One region of the Paenibacillus sp. 2TAB23 genome, then DNA from elsewhere that is predicted to be linked to it. Evidence: predicted binding sites of a transcription regulator. Region 1 holds the regulator's gene; each other region holds the start of a gene.
The links. Region 1 encodes LexA, which represses DNA repair genes until DNA is damaged. Its sites were predicted from a motif close to CGAACATATGTTCG; they were not measured.
Positions count from the first base shown of each region.

Region 1 (5,496 bases):
ATATAGCTTTGGCAGGAAGCAAGCAACAAACCCATTTAACGGAGGTTTTATCAAAGAGGATGTTTATAATGGAACCTTTAGGCATTTTCCCGAGACAACGTGCAAGCTTCTTCGTATTGCAGTGACGGATCAACAAAAAGCGAGCTTGGAGAAGATGATTTGCGAATTCGAGAAAAACAAGAATATTTACCGCTATAATCTGATTGGCTTGATTGGCGTTTTAATGAATGCGAATTTGCAGCCTGCACTTTCTTATTTCTGTTCACAATTTGTAGCTGAGTCCTTGCGCAGCAGCGGCATTCAGCTATGGAACCGACCTTCGACATTAGTAACTCCTAATGACTTTCTTGTACATGAACAAGCAGAGACCATTTACGAGGGTTATTTGTATGACTATCCGCTTCTTGAACGCCAAAGATTAGGTAAAATGGCTAAACGGTTTTATCCTGAAGTGCTATTTGGTTAATGGAATTTTTGATAAAACGACGTGTATGTATTTGTTTAACAGCCTTGGCAAACAAAAGGAGAACATCCACGAAATCGTAATGTTCTCCTTTTGTTTTGACATCCTTTTACACAAAGGATAATTACTTTATGCAAATCGGTTGACGGTGCCCGCCATGAAATCCTCCGCCATGGAAGCCTCCAGGAGGGCCTCCGTGAAAGCCGCCAGGCCCTACGCCATGAAAGCCGCCTCCAGGGAACCCACCGTGCCACCAAGGCCCTCCGAAGCCGCCTTGCGGGAATGGCAAAGGGAGAGGGAGTACTTCAGGGTAAGGATACGGATATGGATAGGGGTAAGGGTATGGATAAGCAGGCGGATATGGGTAAAAAGGGGGTTGAAGAGGTCCTAATGCCATGATTGATTCCTCCAGTATGTTGATTTACGTTCAGCCTATGCTTCAATGTCCACCTACGCAACTTGCCCATACAATTTATCCCTTTGATTGTAAGGGGAATGAACGCAGGAGCGAGAATTGAATTCATCGATTATACAAGCTGTTTGAAGCACAAAAAAAGACCCTTGGCAGGGTCTTTAACGCATAATTCATTTATAATTGCAATCGAACATTGATTAATAACTTCCGAAGCTCATGCAGCTGCAAGCAATAATCACCAATAAAATAAAAAGAACCAAAATGGTACCTGTGTTTGTAAATGCTCCACCAACGTAACCGGACATTTCTCAATGCACCTCCTTACGTTTTGAATACAACATATCTTATGCAGGGCAAAAGCGCAGTGATTGGATATTTGCCCTAAGGATTATATAGAAGAGAAGTGTCATCGAAAACGCTCATATATGATTTAAGATCACTGTTTATAAAAAAAAAGGCTGGATCAAAAATGCGATAGCATTCGATCCAGCCTTTTCTTTATGTAAAACGATCATGTATTAATGGATGTCGCGGAAAAGTCCAATCACTTTGCCAAGTATCGTTACATTCTGGAGTAAAATCGGCTGCATCGTAGAGTTCTCAGGCTGCAAGCGGATATGATTCTTCTCTTTATAGAATGTTTTGACTGTTGCTTCATCATCTTCAGTCATGGCAACGACAATCTCACCATTGTTTGCCGTCTGCTGTTGACGAACGATAACATAGTCGCCGTCGTGAATGCCTGCCTCAATCATGCTCTCGCCCATTACATTGAGAATAAAAACACTGCTGTCCCCAACGAAATGAGAGGGAAGCGGGAAATATTCTTCAATATTCTCTGTTGCGGTAATTGGGACGCCAGCGGTTACTTTACCGACAATAGGTACTTTCGCTACGGACAGCGGAATAATGCCATCGACGCCTTCTTGATCGAGTATCTCAATTGCGCGGGGTTTGGTTGGATCACGACGAATTAATCCTTTTTTCTCAAGACGGTCTAGATGGCCATGCACAGTTGAACTCGACAGCAATCCAACAGCTTCGCCGATTTCTCGAACGGAGGGCGGATAGCCTTTCTCCCGAACTTCATTCTTAATAAATTCTAAAATCGAATGTTGTCGGTTAGAAATCTTCGACACAGTAATCACTCCATTAGTAGGTTTGCAAAAAATTATAACATAGAACCGGAGTTCGTACAAACATAAGTTCTCAAGTACAAAGGTTCGCATTTTTTGTTGACACCAAACGTTTGTTCGTGTAATCTAAAAACAGAACAAACGTTTGGGGTGCTGATAAATGATAATGAATCCGAGTTTTTATAAATCAATCCATGAGCAGCAAGAGAATAAAGCCGTTCCGAATAGAATTTGGCAATTTGTGAAACGTCATTTAGTAAAGGTTATCGTAAGTTTTGTCATTTTTGTGCTTCTATTTACGAGTTTTCTAATGATGGGGACGGATGCATCAAGTAAACTTCCGGCAACAGCATCTAACGAGGAGCAGGTCGTCACTGTTCATTCAGGCGATACACTGTGGGCGATCGCTAAGCGCTACTCTGACTCGAAACACGATATCAGATACATTATTTATAGAATAAAGGATCGAAATGAATTAAATACTTCAGAAATTAATCCCGGCCAAACACTTATCATTCCGTCTATCTAATCATGTTTTCTTATTTTGTAAACATACGTTCTAACACAAATGCTTTCTAGATCAAGCAGATCTTAATGACCTGTTTGATTTAGGAAGTTTTTTTGTGTGTGGTGCAGGGTTTCTTTTACATTTTGTCGTCTATTAAAGGGTACTGAAGGGAGAGACGACATTGTTACGTGTAGAGCAATTATCACATTCATTTACAAACGGGAATGAAACAACAGCTGTTTTGCACCAAATCAGCTTTCAAGTGCAAAAGGGAGAAATGATCGCTTTATTAGGCAGCTCTGGGTCAGGAAAATCCACGCTGCTCAATTTAATGGCTGGGCTTATGAAGCCGACTGAAGGTGAAATTTTTATTGCTGGTCAAAACATCGTGAAGATGAATGAGAATCAGCTCGCGGAATTCAGGCGCAGTCATATCGGTTTTATATTTCAAGCCTATGAGCTCATTGCTAATCTTACGGTAAGGGAGAATGTCGAGCTTCCACTCGTATTTCAATCCATACATCCTGCGGTTAGAAAGAAAAAGGCACTTGCCTTATTGGAACAGGTAGGCATACCCGATAAAGCAGAAATGTTCACGTCGCAGCTATCTGGGGGTCAGCAACAGCGTGTCAGTATCGCCAGATCGCTAATTACGGAGCCATCCGTCATATTTGCAGATGAACCAACAGGCAATTTGGATACAAAGACAGAGGAAGAAATTATTATGATTCTGCAGCAGTTAAACAAAACGATGGATACAACCTTTATTGTGGTTACACATGAGAAAGAGGTAGCGGCGCGGACAGAGAAAATCGTAACTCTTAGAGATGGTTATTTGGTAATGGAGCAGGATCAAAAATGGAAACCAACGCTTGCAGGAGGGCAATTCCATGAGGATTAGCGATGTTACGAGGCTATCATGGGATCAGGTGAAACGAAGAAGGGTAGTCACTGCGTTGTGTGCAGCAGGCATCTCGATCGGATGCGCAGCCATTATCGTCGCGATGAGTATCGGCGAATCTGCTCAACTATACATAGAGAAACAAATGAATAGTTATTTGAATATGGATGAAATTACGGTTACAGCAAATAGCGGACCTCAGTCAGGGGGGACTGCATCAGAAGCCGCTATTGAATCCAGCATGCAAGGAAGTTTGACAGAACAGAAGCTGAACATTATGAAACAAATGCAGCATGTAGCCGCAGCTTCTCCTTATCAGCAACTTAATTATATGGAAATGCTCACATTAGATGGGATGAGCTCACAATACCAAACTGAAGTGATCGGAACGGATTTGGAGATGCTTACAGCATTCGGCAATAATTTTATCCAAGGTGGACCTTCCAATATGGAGGATGCCATCGTTCTGAACTATGGTGCAACGTTAGGCTTGATCGAGGAAGAAACGAAGGCGAAGCTCCAAGAGCAGTTAACCGCAGATCCATATAATGAAGCTGTCATTCAACAATATGAGAACACAGGCAAGATGCCGAGCGTCATGTACCAGAAGCAAATTCAGTTTCGCTACGAAACGCCTGACGGACCTGTGTTCAGCAGGCCGCTTAGGGTCATAGGTGTATTAAAAAAGCCTAGCGGATCCAGCGACGCTCAATTGATGTATAACAAAAAGGGATATGTCTCACTTCAAACGGCAGCGGTGCTGAAAAAAGAGCTAATGCTGGCAGAGAATGACAATGAAACCTATCAATCTATCATCGTCAAAGTTGAAAATCAATCAAAGCTGGAGCAGGTCGAAAAGCAGATTCAGAAATTGTTAGTAACGACACAAACGAATTTGTACCAGAAGGAAAGATTGGCGAATGAATTTAAGATCATAAAAGCAGCTGCTTTAGGTATCGGCGTTTTTATTCTGATCATTGCTTCGATTTCTATTGTAGTAGCCATGACAATGTCCACCTACCAGAGAAGAAGACAAATTGGCATCATGAAGGTACTGGGGGCTAACTTGGGTCAAATTAGAAATATGTTTATAGTCGAAGCCGCTTTGTTAGGATTGCTAGGGGGACTGCTCGGCGTATTATTTTCTTATTGGATCGTATGGGGGATTAATGGACTTATTCATCATTTGTCTGATGAACAGGATGCAGTCATTATCTTTATTCCGTTATTGACGATCCCAATTGGAATGGCCTTTGCTCTTGCTACAGGAATCTTATCCGGCATTTATCCAGCTATTACTGCGTCAAGGACAGATGCATTGACTGCGATTAAAAGAGATTAACTATGAGATCGAAGGAGTATTGTGATGAAGAGCAAATTAAAATGGATCATTCTCGGAATTGTCATTATAGCCATAAGTTTTGGGTTGTTTCGGTTGGGAAACCCTAATCAGCCAATGTTGATTGAAACAGAATCAGAAGCGATTGTGTTTCAAGTAACCAAAGGAACTATATCGAATACCGTCGAAGTGAAAGGAAAGTCACTATATGAGCAAGAGACCTTCGTTTACGCACCTTACAGCTCAGAAGTGTCCGAGTGGAGTGTGCAAGATGGTCAGCAGGTCAAAGCTGGGGACGTATTGTTCAAATTAAATCAATCGACGGTACAAAACGAAATTGTGCAAATGGAAGCTGAAATGCACAAAGCTAGGCTTGAAGCTAAGCTTAATGATTATCTCATTCAATCAGATGAGGATTTCATGTCACTGGAGGCATCTGAAGGAGAACGGAAAAAATCTTTAGTAGAAAGAGAAATATCCAAGCTGAACAAAGAGCTTCGTGAAGTTACGATTGGTATTCAAGAGAAAGAACTTCAAAGTAAAAAAGAAATGCTTAGCAGCTCAATATACCGTTCGCCCGCAAAAGGGATTTTCTTATTCGATAATCCAAGCAAAAGACCGCAAATGGTTGGCCAAAATGAATATGTTGGCAAGATCGTTGACTTGAGCAAGCTGCAATTCATTGCACTTGTAGGGGAACAGGATATTTTCCGTATAAAGGAAGGCATGTCGGT
Region 1 is NZ_JBFRGD010000004.1:245,580-251,075, reverse strand. Features, by position in the region: gene AB4Z29_RS08515 (hypothetical protein) at 1-466, shown strand, start outside; gene AB4Z29_RS08510 (hypothetical protein) at 588-860, opposite strand; gene yjcZ (sporulation protein YjcZ) at 1,076-1,183, opposite strand; gene lexA (transcriptional repressor LexA) at 1,397-2,017, opposite strand; gene yneA (cell division suppressor protein YneA) at 2,175-2,543, shown strand; gene AB4Z29_RS08490 (ABC transporter ATP-binding protein) at 2,704-3,423, shown strand; gene AB4Z29_RS08485 (ABC transporter permease) at 3,413-4,765, shown strand; gene AB4Z29_RS08480 (efflux RND transporter periplasmic adaptor subunit) at 4,790-5,496, shown strand, end outside.

Region 2 (5,496 bases), on a different contig from region 1:
GCCTCGGAGTCCCCTGTCAAGAATGAGGACGGGGTTGCCGGCGGCAGCACAAATGCGCCAACAAACGAGCCAGTTGCTCCAACTCCGACTGAAGCGCCCACGACGGTCGTATTCGGCAGCAAGGTTGGCAAGGCGGATCAATACGATATTGGCCCAGCTGGTAAGCCACACAAGGTTGAAGTGAAAGTTACAGGCGGCAGAAGCTGGCTGGAGGTTCGTACGGAAAGCAATAAGGGAGAAAAGCTGTATTCCAAAAATGCTGAAGATGGAACAACCGAATCGTTTGATCTAAACGGTGTTATCTACATAAATGTGGGTAGAGCTGATCTAATTGAAATAAAGGTAGATGGCGTATTGGTACCTGACGGTGATCGTGCGACTTCCAAAAAGGTTTTGCTGCAGCCGTTATCCGGCGGCAGTGAAACACCTGAAGGAACAATCACGCCCTCTAACGAAACGAATCAATCACAATAATGAACACTGTAACAAAGGAGAGGTTTTTTATGGCTTCAGAAAATGCATTTGATATCGTATCTAAAGTTGACATGCAAGAATTAGTTAACGCAATCAAGCAGGCGGAGCGGGAGATAGAGACTCGGTTTGACTTTAAAGGTAGCAAAAGCTCCATTGCGCTTGAGAAGGAAGAGCTTGTCGTAGCGTCAGAGGATGATTACAAGCTGAAAAACGTGCTGGACATTCTTCTATCCAAAATGGTTAAACGCGGGGTTCCAATCAAAAACTTGGATTACGGTAAAATTGAAGGTGCTTCCGGCAATACCGTTCGGCAGCGGATTAAGCTTAGACAAGGCATCGAGCAGGATGTTTCCAAAAAGATTAATATCCTCATTCGCGATTCGAAGCTTAAGGTCAAAAGCTTGATCCAAGGCGATCAAATCAGAGTCTCGGGCAAAAGCCTGGATGATTTGCAAGCGGTCATGAAGCTTCTACGCGAAGCGGATCTTCCAGTAGAACTGCAATTTACCAATTATCGCTCGTAATAACGAAGCTTCGTTTCGTCGGAATTCGAGAAACGGAGCTTTTCATTTAGGTGCAGCATGGTTGAAAATGAGGCTTTAGCTGCTTTTGACACGTGTATTTTCATGTATTATACTTGTTGAGATAGCTTTACAGTAGGATCTGGGGGATACATAAATGAGAGAAAGCACACATGCAGACGCTCAAGGTTGCTCTGCGCACGCTCTACAGCCGAAGCAGATTTCCGGTCATATTCATGAACAAATGGTTCGCGTATCGCACACCTATGAGTTAGATCGATCCGAGGAGGGAATAGCGTGAATCTGGCGAACCGCATAACGCTTGCCAGAATATTTTTGGTGCCGGTTATTATGTTTTTTCTGCTTATTAAAGTGGATCTGGGGTCGTTTAGCATTTCAGACTTCTCCATTACATACAATCAAATCGCAGCGGCACTCATTTTTATTGTGGCGGCAAGCACAGACGGGTTAGACGGCTACATTGCCCGCAAAAACAAAATCGTAACCAATCTAGGGAAGCTGCTCGATCCGCTGGCAGATAAGCTGCTCGTTGCCGCTGTCCTTATTTCGCTCGTTGAGATGGATAAGTTGAACGCGCTAATTGCGATCGTTATCATTAGCCGGGAATTTGCTGTGACAGGTCTTCGCCAAATTGCGCTCCTAGAAGGCTCAGTTATGGCGGCCAGCACATGGGGCAAATGGAAGACCGCGATTCAAATCACGATGATTATCGCGCTATTGATTAACAACTTCCCATTTAATTTTATTGATTTTCCATTTGATGTCATTGCTAGCTGGGTGGCTGCGGCCATTACCGTATACTCAGGCATCGATTATTTTTTGAAGAATAAGCATTTGATTCCGGTAGAATAAAGTTAAAGCATCTTTCCGTATGACGGGGAGATGCTTTTGCTTATATGGCATAAAGCCAGCCTATAATTAGACGTGGAGGAGATATCGAATAATGAAAGCAGAAATTATAGCGGTCGGGACGGAGCTGCTGCTTGGCCAAATCGTAAATACGAATGCACAGTTCCTGTCTCAGAAATTAGCCGGACTCGGCGTCGATGTTTATTTTCAAACGGTAGTTGGCGACAATGCCGGACGGCTGAGGGAAGCGATAGAAATTGGCCGCAGCCGTGCTGACTTGCTTGTATTCACTGGCGGACTAGGTCCGACGCAGGACGACCTTACAAAGGATGTACTAGCGGAATACCTGAACCGAAACCTTCTCATCCATGAGCCTTCAATGGCTCAAATCGAGCATATGTTCAGCTCCCGAGGCATTCATATGGTGGAGAGCAATCGCAGGCAAGCACTTATGATCGAAGGTGGAGAGCCGCTTGAGAATACGACAGGACTTGCCGTCGGCAACGGGTTATCTGTTGATGGAACGTTATATTTGCTGCTGCCTGGTCCTCCCCGCGAGATGAAACCGATGATGGACGGCGCAGGAGAAGCATGGCTGCGCGCAGAGCTCGGGGCAGCGGATCCCCTTTATTCACGCATTTTGAAGTTCGCGGGTATTGGTGAATCGAATTTGGAAGCGAAGCTGATTCCGTTGATTGACAGGCAGATCGACCCAACCATTGCTCCCTATGCGAAGGAAGGCGAGGTATCGATCCGTGTTTCCACCAAAGCGGGCTCGGCTATCGACGCTGATCTGAAAATAGACGAAACGGTTGCCAAAATCAAGGCTTTAGTTGGCGAATTCCTATACGCGCAGGAGGACATCCCTCTGGAGGAAGAGGTTATACACCTTCTAAGAGCCTCGAGACGCAAGCTAGCGAGCGCGGAAAGCATTAGCGGGGGTTTGCTGGCGGAGCTCATTACGAACGTTCCTGGGAGCAGTGGAGAGTATGTAGGCGGTGTTGTCACTTATACGAATATAATGAAGCATCACTTATTAAGCATTCCTCTCACGCAGCTTGAAGGCGAGGGGGCGCCCGGCGCGATAAGCGATTCGACAGCTGCGATCATGGCAGAGCGCGTCCGGGAGCTCTCTGATGCAGACTTCGGGGTCTCGTTGACTGGCGTAGCCGGTCCGGCTGAATCCGAGGGCAAGCCTGTCGGACTAGTGTATGTGGGGATTTCGCAGCGCGGGAGGGCTACTGAGGTGTTTACGTTAAATCTCAGCGGCGGCAGAAGCATGATCAGGCTTCGTGCTGTGAAATCGGCATTGTACCGGTTATGGCTCGCTCTTAACAGAGAATAAACGATCTAATTAAAATGCACGGGCTTTTGCTTCCGGTTCACTGTCATAAATAATGTTTGTCAATTGCCGGACAGCCCGTTATAATAAAAGACAGTTACCGGAAGAACCGTGGCGAAGATTACTTTGCTGCGGTTTTTTTATGTCCATAACTAGGGGTGAAGCAAAAAGGCGAATGTATGTTCGAAAAAATGCTTGTCATCCCGGAAGAAAAAAGGTATCATAACATTATAAATAAAGAAGGATGTGAGTTTCTTGTCGGATCGTCGCGCTGCACTAGAAATGGCTTTGCGTCAAATTGAGAAACAATTTGGTAAAGGCTCCATCATGAAATTGGGAGAATCTACACACATGCAAGTTGAAACCGTGCCTAGCGGTTCACTTGCTCTTGATATCGCTTTAGGAATAGGCGGCTTGCCGCGTGGACGTGTTATTGAAATATACGGACCGGAATCATCAGGTAAGACGACAGTTGCGCTTCACGCGATTGCAGAGGTTCAACGCATTGGCGGACAAGCTGCATTTATCGATGCGGAGCATGCGTTAGACCCGCTCTATGCAAGCAAGCTTGGTGTGAATATTGATGAGCTGCTGCTCTCACAGCCGGATACGGGAGAGCAAGCTCTAGAAATTGCAGAAGCGCTTGTTCGCAGCGGTGCGGTTGATATCGTGGTTATCGACTCCGTTGCCGCACTCGTACCGAAAGCAGAGATTGAAGGCGACATGGGTGATTCTCACGTCGGTCTCCAAGCCCGCTTGATGTCACAAGCATTGCGGAAGCTATCGGGTGCAATTAGCAAATCGAAGACGATTGCAATCTTTATCAACCAGCTTCGTGAGAAGGTTGGCGTCATGTTTGGTAACCCTGAGACAACACCAGGAGGCCGGGCATTGAAGTTCTATTCCAGCGTGCGTCTGGATGTACGCCGTATTGAGACCTTGAAGCAAGGCAACGACATGGTTGGTAACCGGACCCGTATCAAGGTTGTTAAGAACAAAGTGGCACCACCGTTCAAACAGGCCGAAATTGATATTATGTACGGAGAGGGAATTTCGCGAGAAGGAACCCTTGTTGATATTGGCGTTGAAATGGATATTGTACAGAAGAGCGGCGCATGGTTCTCATATAATGGGGAGCGTCTTGGCCAAGGCCGAGAGAATGCAAAGCAGTATTTGAAAGACCATAAAGATATTGCCGAAGTAATCGAGAAGCAGATTCGGGATGCGAGCAATCTGTCGGCAGCAGCGACTCAAGCTAACTTCAAAGCTGAGGAAGAAGACGACGAAGAGTTCGAAGATCTAGAGTAGAACTGCACGGAAATTATACGTACCAATGCTTCGCCGCCCTGATAGGGGCGGCGAAGCTGTGTTTAGAGAGGATGTAAATCGTGGCTCCAAGCATTGTCGAGAATGAAGAAGAATGGATGATTTTGTCTGTTCGCCTTGATAAAAAAGAACGAAAATTATATCATCTCTTTGCTGAGTCCGAGGAACCTATGTTATCTGTTCATGAGGATATATTGATACGATTCCGTTTAACGAAAGGTCAACTGTTAACGGAAATTCAAATGGAAGAAATAAGAACGGAAGATGAACGTTACCGTGCTTATATATTAGCAATCGGCTATTTAGGTGCTAAACCGAGAACGAGAAAGCAAATCGAGCAATATTTGAGCCGGAAGCTGTTTGAGAATGATAATATTCAATATGCGCTAGACCGTTTAGAAAGGGAGCATATTGTGGATGATGAACAATATGCACGTCAATTCGCTGCAGGGCGATTGAAAAACGGCTTGAAGGGTCGACGCTTCATTAAACAGGAGCTGCAGCAGAGAGGCGTGTCGAAAGAAGCCGCTGCGGAAGCCATTGATGCATTGGACGAGGAAATCGAACTTGCGTCAGCGAAGAAGGCTGCGGAGAAGAAATGGCGATCGCTAAAGGGAGAGACTTTCGAGAAAAAGCGCAAGCTTATGGGCTATTTAATGCGCAGAGGCTTTCCAGGAGATATCGTCAAGAAGGCAATAAAATGGATAGATCTAAACGGGGATGAAGACGCATTCGAGGAAGTTGATGGGCTTTTGCTTGACAATTGATTTTACGAAAAGATAAAATGAGGTTGTATTCCTTCACTATTGAATCAATTTTCCTTCCAAAAGTTGATTCAATACGATTATTTTCGTCAAATTAGTAATTGTTGAAACGGTTTGAAGCCGGTTGAAAACCTAATATCATCCCAAGCAGTGCCTTGGTGTATGCAACAAGGAGGTGAACAAGATGTCTGAGATCATT
Region 2 is NZ_JBFRGD010000002.1:277,824-283,319, forward strand. Features, by position in the region: gene AB4Z29_RS04035 (RodZ domain-containing protein) at 1-474, shown strand, start outside; gene AB4Z29_RS04040 (YajQ family cyclic di-GMP-binding protein) at 504-998, shown strand; gene pgsA (CDP-diacylglycerol--glycerol-3-phosphate 3-phosphatidyltransferase) at 1,293-1,868, shown strand; gene AB4Z29_RS04050 (competence/damage-inducible protein A) at 1,960-3,210, shown strand; gene recA (recombinase RecA) at 3,463-4,515, shown strand; gene AB4Z29_RS04060 (regulatory protein RecX) at 4,596-5,300, shown strand; gene rny (ribonuclease Y) at 5,482-5,496, shown strand, end outside.
Region 2: a site for LexA is predicted at 3,380-3,393, ahead of recA (recombinase RecA). Genes of this name have one in related genera too.

Region 3 (5,496 bases), on a different contig from region 1:
CAATTTGGAATAAACAAAGTAGTTTTGAAACATAATAAAATGTCTTGCTAAACAAAACCAAAAGGGGTGCTGTATATGCGCGAAGGTTTGATTCCTGCCGTTCTTGGAACTGTGGTTTCTGCTTCTGGTGCAACACTGCTTAAAAGCAAGTACAAACTTGTTGGTACAGGTGTTCTCGGTTTTGGGCTTGCCCACCTTATTCTTGGGGCAATCGATTTGGTTGAACATCGGTAGGTTTAGTGAGATAAACGGGGAGGTTTTCATGCCTCCCTCCTCATGTATTTCAATATTCTGCGAATGTTCATTAAGCAGACTTGATTTGATTGCTGCACTCATTGCAGAAAACTTCAATTTTCACGTTGAAGTTGATAGAGATAGTCACATCTCCGCTATCTAAATGCTCGGTTTCCTCGACTACGTTTGAAGCTCCACATTCACATTGAATTTTAGACAATCCAATTCCTCCTCATGTTCTTACATATTCAAACTACAAACGCCCAGATCATGTTATAATCTCAAAAGGGGTGATATCAATGGGTTTTTTAATCGTTGTCATTATTTTCTTGGTACTATTTGGTTTTTTCAAAAAGAAGAAGAAGTAATTCAGTATTCAGTGAATGTTCGTTACCACAGAGTCATTTAACGCCCGGCAACCGAATCAGCTGCAATCGGATTGAACCAAATAACTTCTGTTCGTGTGTATAAAATGAAAAATGGAGTTTAGGCAAGCATGTGTGAGTATATGTCAAGTTTTTGGGGTTAATCCGTTTGCGGGTTTGTATTCGTTTCAATTTCCGAGAATGCTTTTGAATAAGATAGCTTTTGAATTTTTTACACATTTTTCACACAAAGATACAATACATCAGATTACATTTTTGAAATCCTCATTCAAATAAAATCCCCTCACAATTTAATGAGGGAACTATATGATTTACTTCAATTTTAAAAATCCGGTGATTGAACTTTCATTATATCGAGAAAGTGGACTTTCGTTATCTCTCCTCTATGCTCCACGTGCACTGATTTTGTTCGAGAATCCATGTTCGTTATTCTACCGGTAACGGGTTGATCCCAATTCCAAACAATGAGTTTTACTAACAATTCCTCCTGTTGAGCTTCCACCAAACGCTCACCCAGCTCCTCCATCTCAAACTCATCTCTCGTTGGCCTCTTCGGCCCCTTTGCTTTTGCCATGTCTGTAACCTCCAACTCTTTGTTAGATTTGATTATTGCCACTACATGTTTCGACAACGTCATACGGCTGCTTGATTACATTTTATTACTCTATGGATCAAGCCGGTTTACCCTCTTCATAAATTCCACCCATGCCACGCAACCGGGTTATCCTCCGAGCGGTTATACAAAACTTTAAAGGGTTGGCCTTTGATCCCAAAATAAAAAGTCTTATTTGACTAGCTCGTTTTTTCATTGTCTGGCCTATATTCTTTTCGATCACACTTCATGTGCGAATGTATGTTCTTATTTTAATACAAACATACGGTCAGATACAAGACAAAAATAAAACCCCAGCATTATTCACTGGAGTTAACTTTTGCGTATTCAATTTATTCAGATAGGCCTTTAATTTCCAAAACGCTCTTATTACTATCCAAATTTCTATACTCCACCTCTTGCTTCGGTTCTCCATCATACTATCAATTGTTCACAACACTATTATAAGGTGGGAATACTGACAACGACCTTTCCTATCACGCGACCTTCTCCGAAATACTCAAGTGCCTGGGCCGCGTCGCTTAAAGAATACCGCCGATCGATGACGGGCATCACATGACCTGATTCAACTAAAGACTTCCAGACCAACTGGTCATTATGGTTCGGCTTATGTAGCAGCACCCCCACTTTCTTCTTTTCAAGCCAAGCGATCAGCGGTGCCGCCATTAGTACCTGGAAGATGCGATGAAGAGGACCGCCAACTATGACATACTTGCCTCCTGATTTTAGTGCGCGCTTGATTGCAAAAATAGAACGGTTTCCGACAACATCGAGGATCAGATCGTATCGCCCACTACTTGCAGTGAAGTCTTCATTAGTATAATCAAGGACATGATCCGCCCCCATGGAACGCAGTGTTTCCAACTTCTCGCCTCTATCCACACCAGTCACTTCTGCCCCAAGCAACTTGGCATATTGAATTCCAAATGTACCTACACCGCCGCCCGCCCCATTAATCAGAACCTTATAGCCCTTCAGTTGTTTTCCTTTAACACGTAATCCTTGTAGGGCAAGAACGGCCGCTTGTGGAATGGCTGCCGCTTGCTCGAAGCTTATACCTTCAGGTTACTGCGTCAGTGCTTCTTCGTTAGCACATACATATTCCGCGAACCCTCCCCATCCGCAACCAGAAATGTCTCCGAAAACTTCATCCCCCAGTCGAAAACGTTTGACGGAGGCACCCACAGCGACTACCCGTCCCGCAATGTCCGCTCCTAAGGTACGGTAACGAGGCTTTCGCAGCGCGCCAAGACGGGTAATATATGGTTTTCCGCGCAGGAGATCCCAGTCCCAGGAATTTACTGATGCTGCTTGGACTGCGATTAACACTTCATGGTCCATAGGTTTGGGAATGTCCACATCTTCAATGCGAAGAACATCAGGCTTTCCGTATCTCTCATAGACCAGTGCCCTCATTGTACCTGCTCTTAGGTTCGCTTGATGGTCTTTATTTATTGTCTCGTTCTTCATTGACGATCCCCATCCTGTCTTAAATTAGGATTAAACGTTGATTGGATATTATATACGACCACCCAAAAAATGTAATGTTACCGTTCAATACGCCAAGCAAAGATTCTTGGTTTCGCCTAACTATTCTACCCGTTCGCCTAACGGGATTTAACCGTAAAAATATGATGACAACCTGATATTATAGATAATCCTATTGGACAGTGAAATAGAAATCCGCCTCTACGATTCATGAAACGAAGGGGGATTTTATTAAATAGGTAGCCTTTTACTAAAAGACCTTTAACTGTAAAACACTTGCAGTACATTATTTCCGTGTTCATGGACATATTAAACAAGTCTAAATTGAACCAAAAAAGGAGCATACTCAATTGGGAATTTTAAGCGGAAATCCAAAAGATGAACCCCTGCACTATGGAGAAATCTTCAGCGTATGGCAAGCATCCATAGTGGCAAAAGGTTCTGTGTCGTGCTATCAAGCATATTTAAACCACTCCGGTGACAAAGATCTAAAAAAAGTAATTGATTCACTTATTGATCAAGCTAAACTTGAAATTAAAGAATTAGATACAATACTTATTGATAACGGGATTTCTACCACACCTGTAATGCCTGAAAGGTCCCCTGTTAAGCTTGAAGACATCCCTGTTGGTGCACGATTTACTGATCCTGAAATTGCGGCTAAGATTGCTGCTGATACTTCATTGGGATTAGTTGCTTGTAGTCAAGTTATAGGACAATCGATTAGAGAAGATATTGGTGCTTTATTTGCTAAATACCATATCACAAAAACAGCAATAGGACTTAAAATACTGGAGATGAACAAAGAAAAAGGTTGGCTTATTCCACCTCCATTGCAAGTAAAAAGACCTGAGACAGTTAACGCTTAAATACACAAAATGCCCTCAACCATCTAAGGTCGAGGGCTTTTTTATTGATTAGGCTGTTCGATGCGATCCGGATAGAACCTTTCGTATACTCTCCCATTTTAAAAGCTTTGTGGGTTACAACCCTCCCAATTCCGTAATATTCAGCTGGTGTTTACATATCCTCATCGATCAGGATTTCAAATTTGCATAACAGCTCTCTAAACCCCTTCGGGGCCGATATGAATCGCTCAGCGAGCCATGCCACTCACCTATTTTCTTCGAAATATCAAATAAACCCATTCAATCTAGTAATTTATGAATATACTAGATTAACTTGAAGAAGAGGAGATGATTGATATGGGACTCTATTATGCAAAAAAGCAAAATGTCAAAGTTGTATTTGTAAAACCTGGTCAAAAAGTTCTTATTATCGGTAAAAAGCATTGGACAAAGAAACCTCACTGCTAAGCTTATTGAGCGCTTGTTAATTCAAGCGCTCTTACATATTCTAATACTCACTAATCTTTCTCATAGTTAAATGAATAGTCTGCTTAGAGAAATCTATAGCGTATTGCAGCTTGTTGAGTTTTTCCTATAGCCAATTGATTGCATCAGTCTCATCGCGGCTTCAATCCCTCCCGGCTATAAAGCACCTTAAACAAATTCGCCTTCCGGTCCCAGAAGACAAAGCCCTCTTTGACCAGCTCATTTATGGCGGTTTTCACCTGTTGTTCCGTCCGCTGCGCCCGCTGGCTGATGTAGCCGACATCTATGAAGGAAGGATCGTCCCGATAAACATTCCAAAGCACGGTTAAAACTTTACGTGTCACATCGTCAAGCATGCTGCTTTACCAACTCCACATCAATAATATTATCTGTGTTAAATACGTGCGGTCCGTTTGCGGATGTGCAGAACGCCCTCACCTTGCCATTTCGGACCGACAGCACCTGAATGATGCGTATGGATATGTTGCGATTACGGTCGTTATAAATAATTTGTACGGTCTGGCTGATACATTGTTCGATCATGGCGATCACTCCAATGCGAATGTTTGTTCTTATTATATACCAAACATACGTTCCTGATTCAAGCGTTTTATTTATTTTTTTATCGATTTCTTCCATATGCTCGGATAAGCTCCCTAATTGGTTCAAATAAGAGAGAAATGAACCAATAAGGTGTACAATAGGAAGGAGACTAGTTTTCTGCTGTTAAAATTGATGATGAGGTGTTCCAGTGATTCCAGAAGGCGTTGAATGTTCGATATTTTTTGAAACGATTAAACCAAATCCAAAAAGCAATTCTTCATTACTGATTAAAGGCACGGTTAGCTCCGGATTCAAGATTATCATGAGCTTGGAGTTTACTGGCGCAGAACTCATTGATAACAGCAATGCTGCGATACCCGATGAGATCATAGATCTTTTGAAAGAGGATTTAATTGACATTTTCGGATTCGGGCCATTTGATAAAAAAGCTTTGAAACAAGAAATGAAAGATCTGAACATGCTTTACTATGTACGGTACAACGGCAAAGCTTATCGTACGGATGAATGGAAAGACATGACACCTGAAGATTTCGAACGCGCACAGTAATAAAGGCGTTGGATTGATGAAAGTACGCCCGCTTCAACATTTAGGATCGTCAAGCAACCACTTCAAAAGCTCCTTTAGGCTCATGACACGGATTATCCGCCGCAGTAACAAACACCCAATCATTGGCGTCGATTCGTGCATAACTTACAGAGTACTCAACACGAAGGAGGTGCAATGAACATGTCCGGTTATGTTGGCGGTGCTTTCAATAACACTGGTACTATCCTGGTCCTTTTCATTCTGCTTGTCATTATCGCTTGTAGTTGTGGTGTTTTCGGAGGATACGGCAAGGGCTACTAATAGTCCCTGCACGATTAAGCTTAACTCACT
Region 3 is NZ_JBFRGD010000002.1:149,411-154,906, reverse strand. Features, by position in the region: gene AB4Z29_RS03420 (hypothetical protein) at 76-234, shown strand; gene AB4Z29_RS03415 (hypothetical protein) at 305-454, opposite strand; gene AB4Z29_RS03410 (YolD-like family protein) at 943-1,194, opposite strand; gene AB4Z29_RS03405 (NAD(P)-dependent alcohol dehydrogenase) at 1,675-2,190, opposite strand; gene AB4Z29_RS03400 (alcohol dehydrogenase catalytic domain-containing protein) at 2,299-2,703, opposite strand; gene AB4Z29_RS03395 (DUF3231 family protein) at 3,072-3,590, shown strand; gene AB4Z29_RS03390 (hypothetical protein) at 4,187-4,399, opposite strand; gene AB4Z29_RS03385 (hypothetical protein) at 4,404-4,598, opposite strand; gene AB4Z29_RS03380 (hypothetical protein) at 4,807-5,166, shown strand.
Region 3: a site for LexA is predicted at 1,467-1,480, ahead of AB4Z29_RS03410 (YolD-like family protein). Genes of this name have one in related genera too.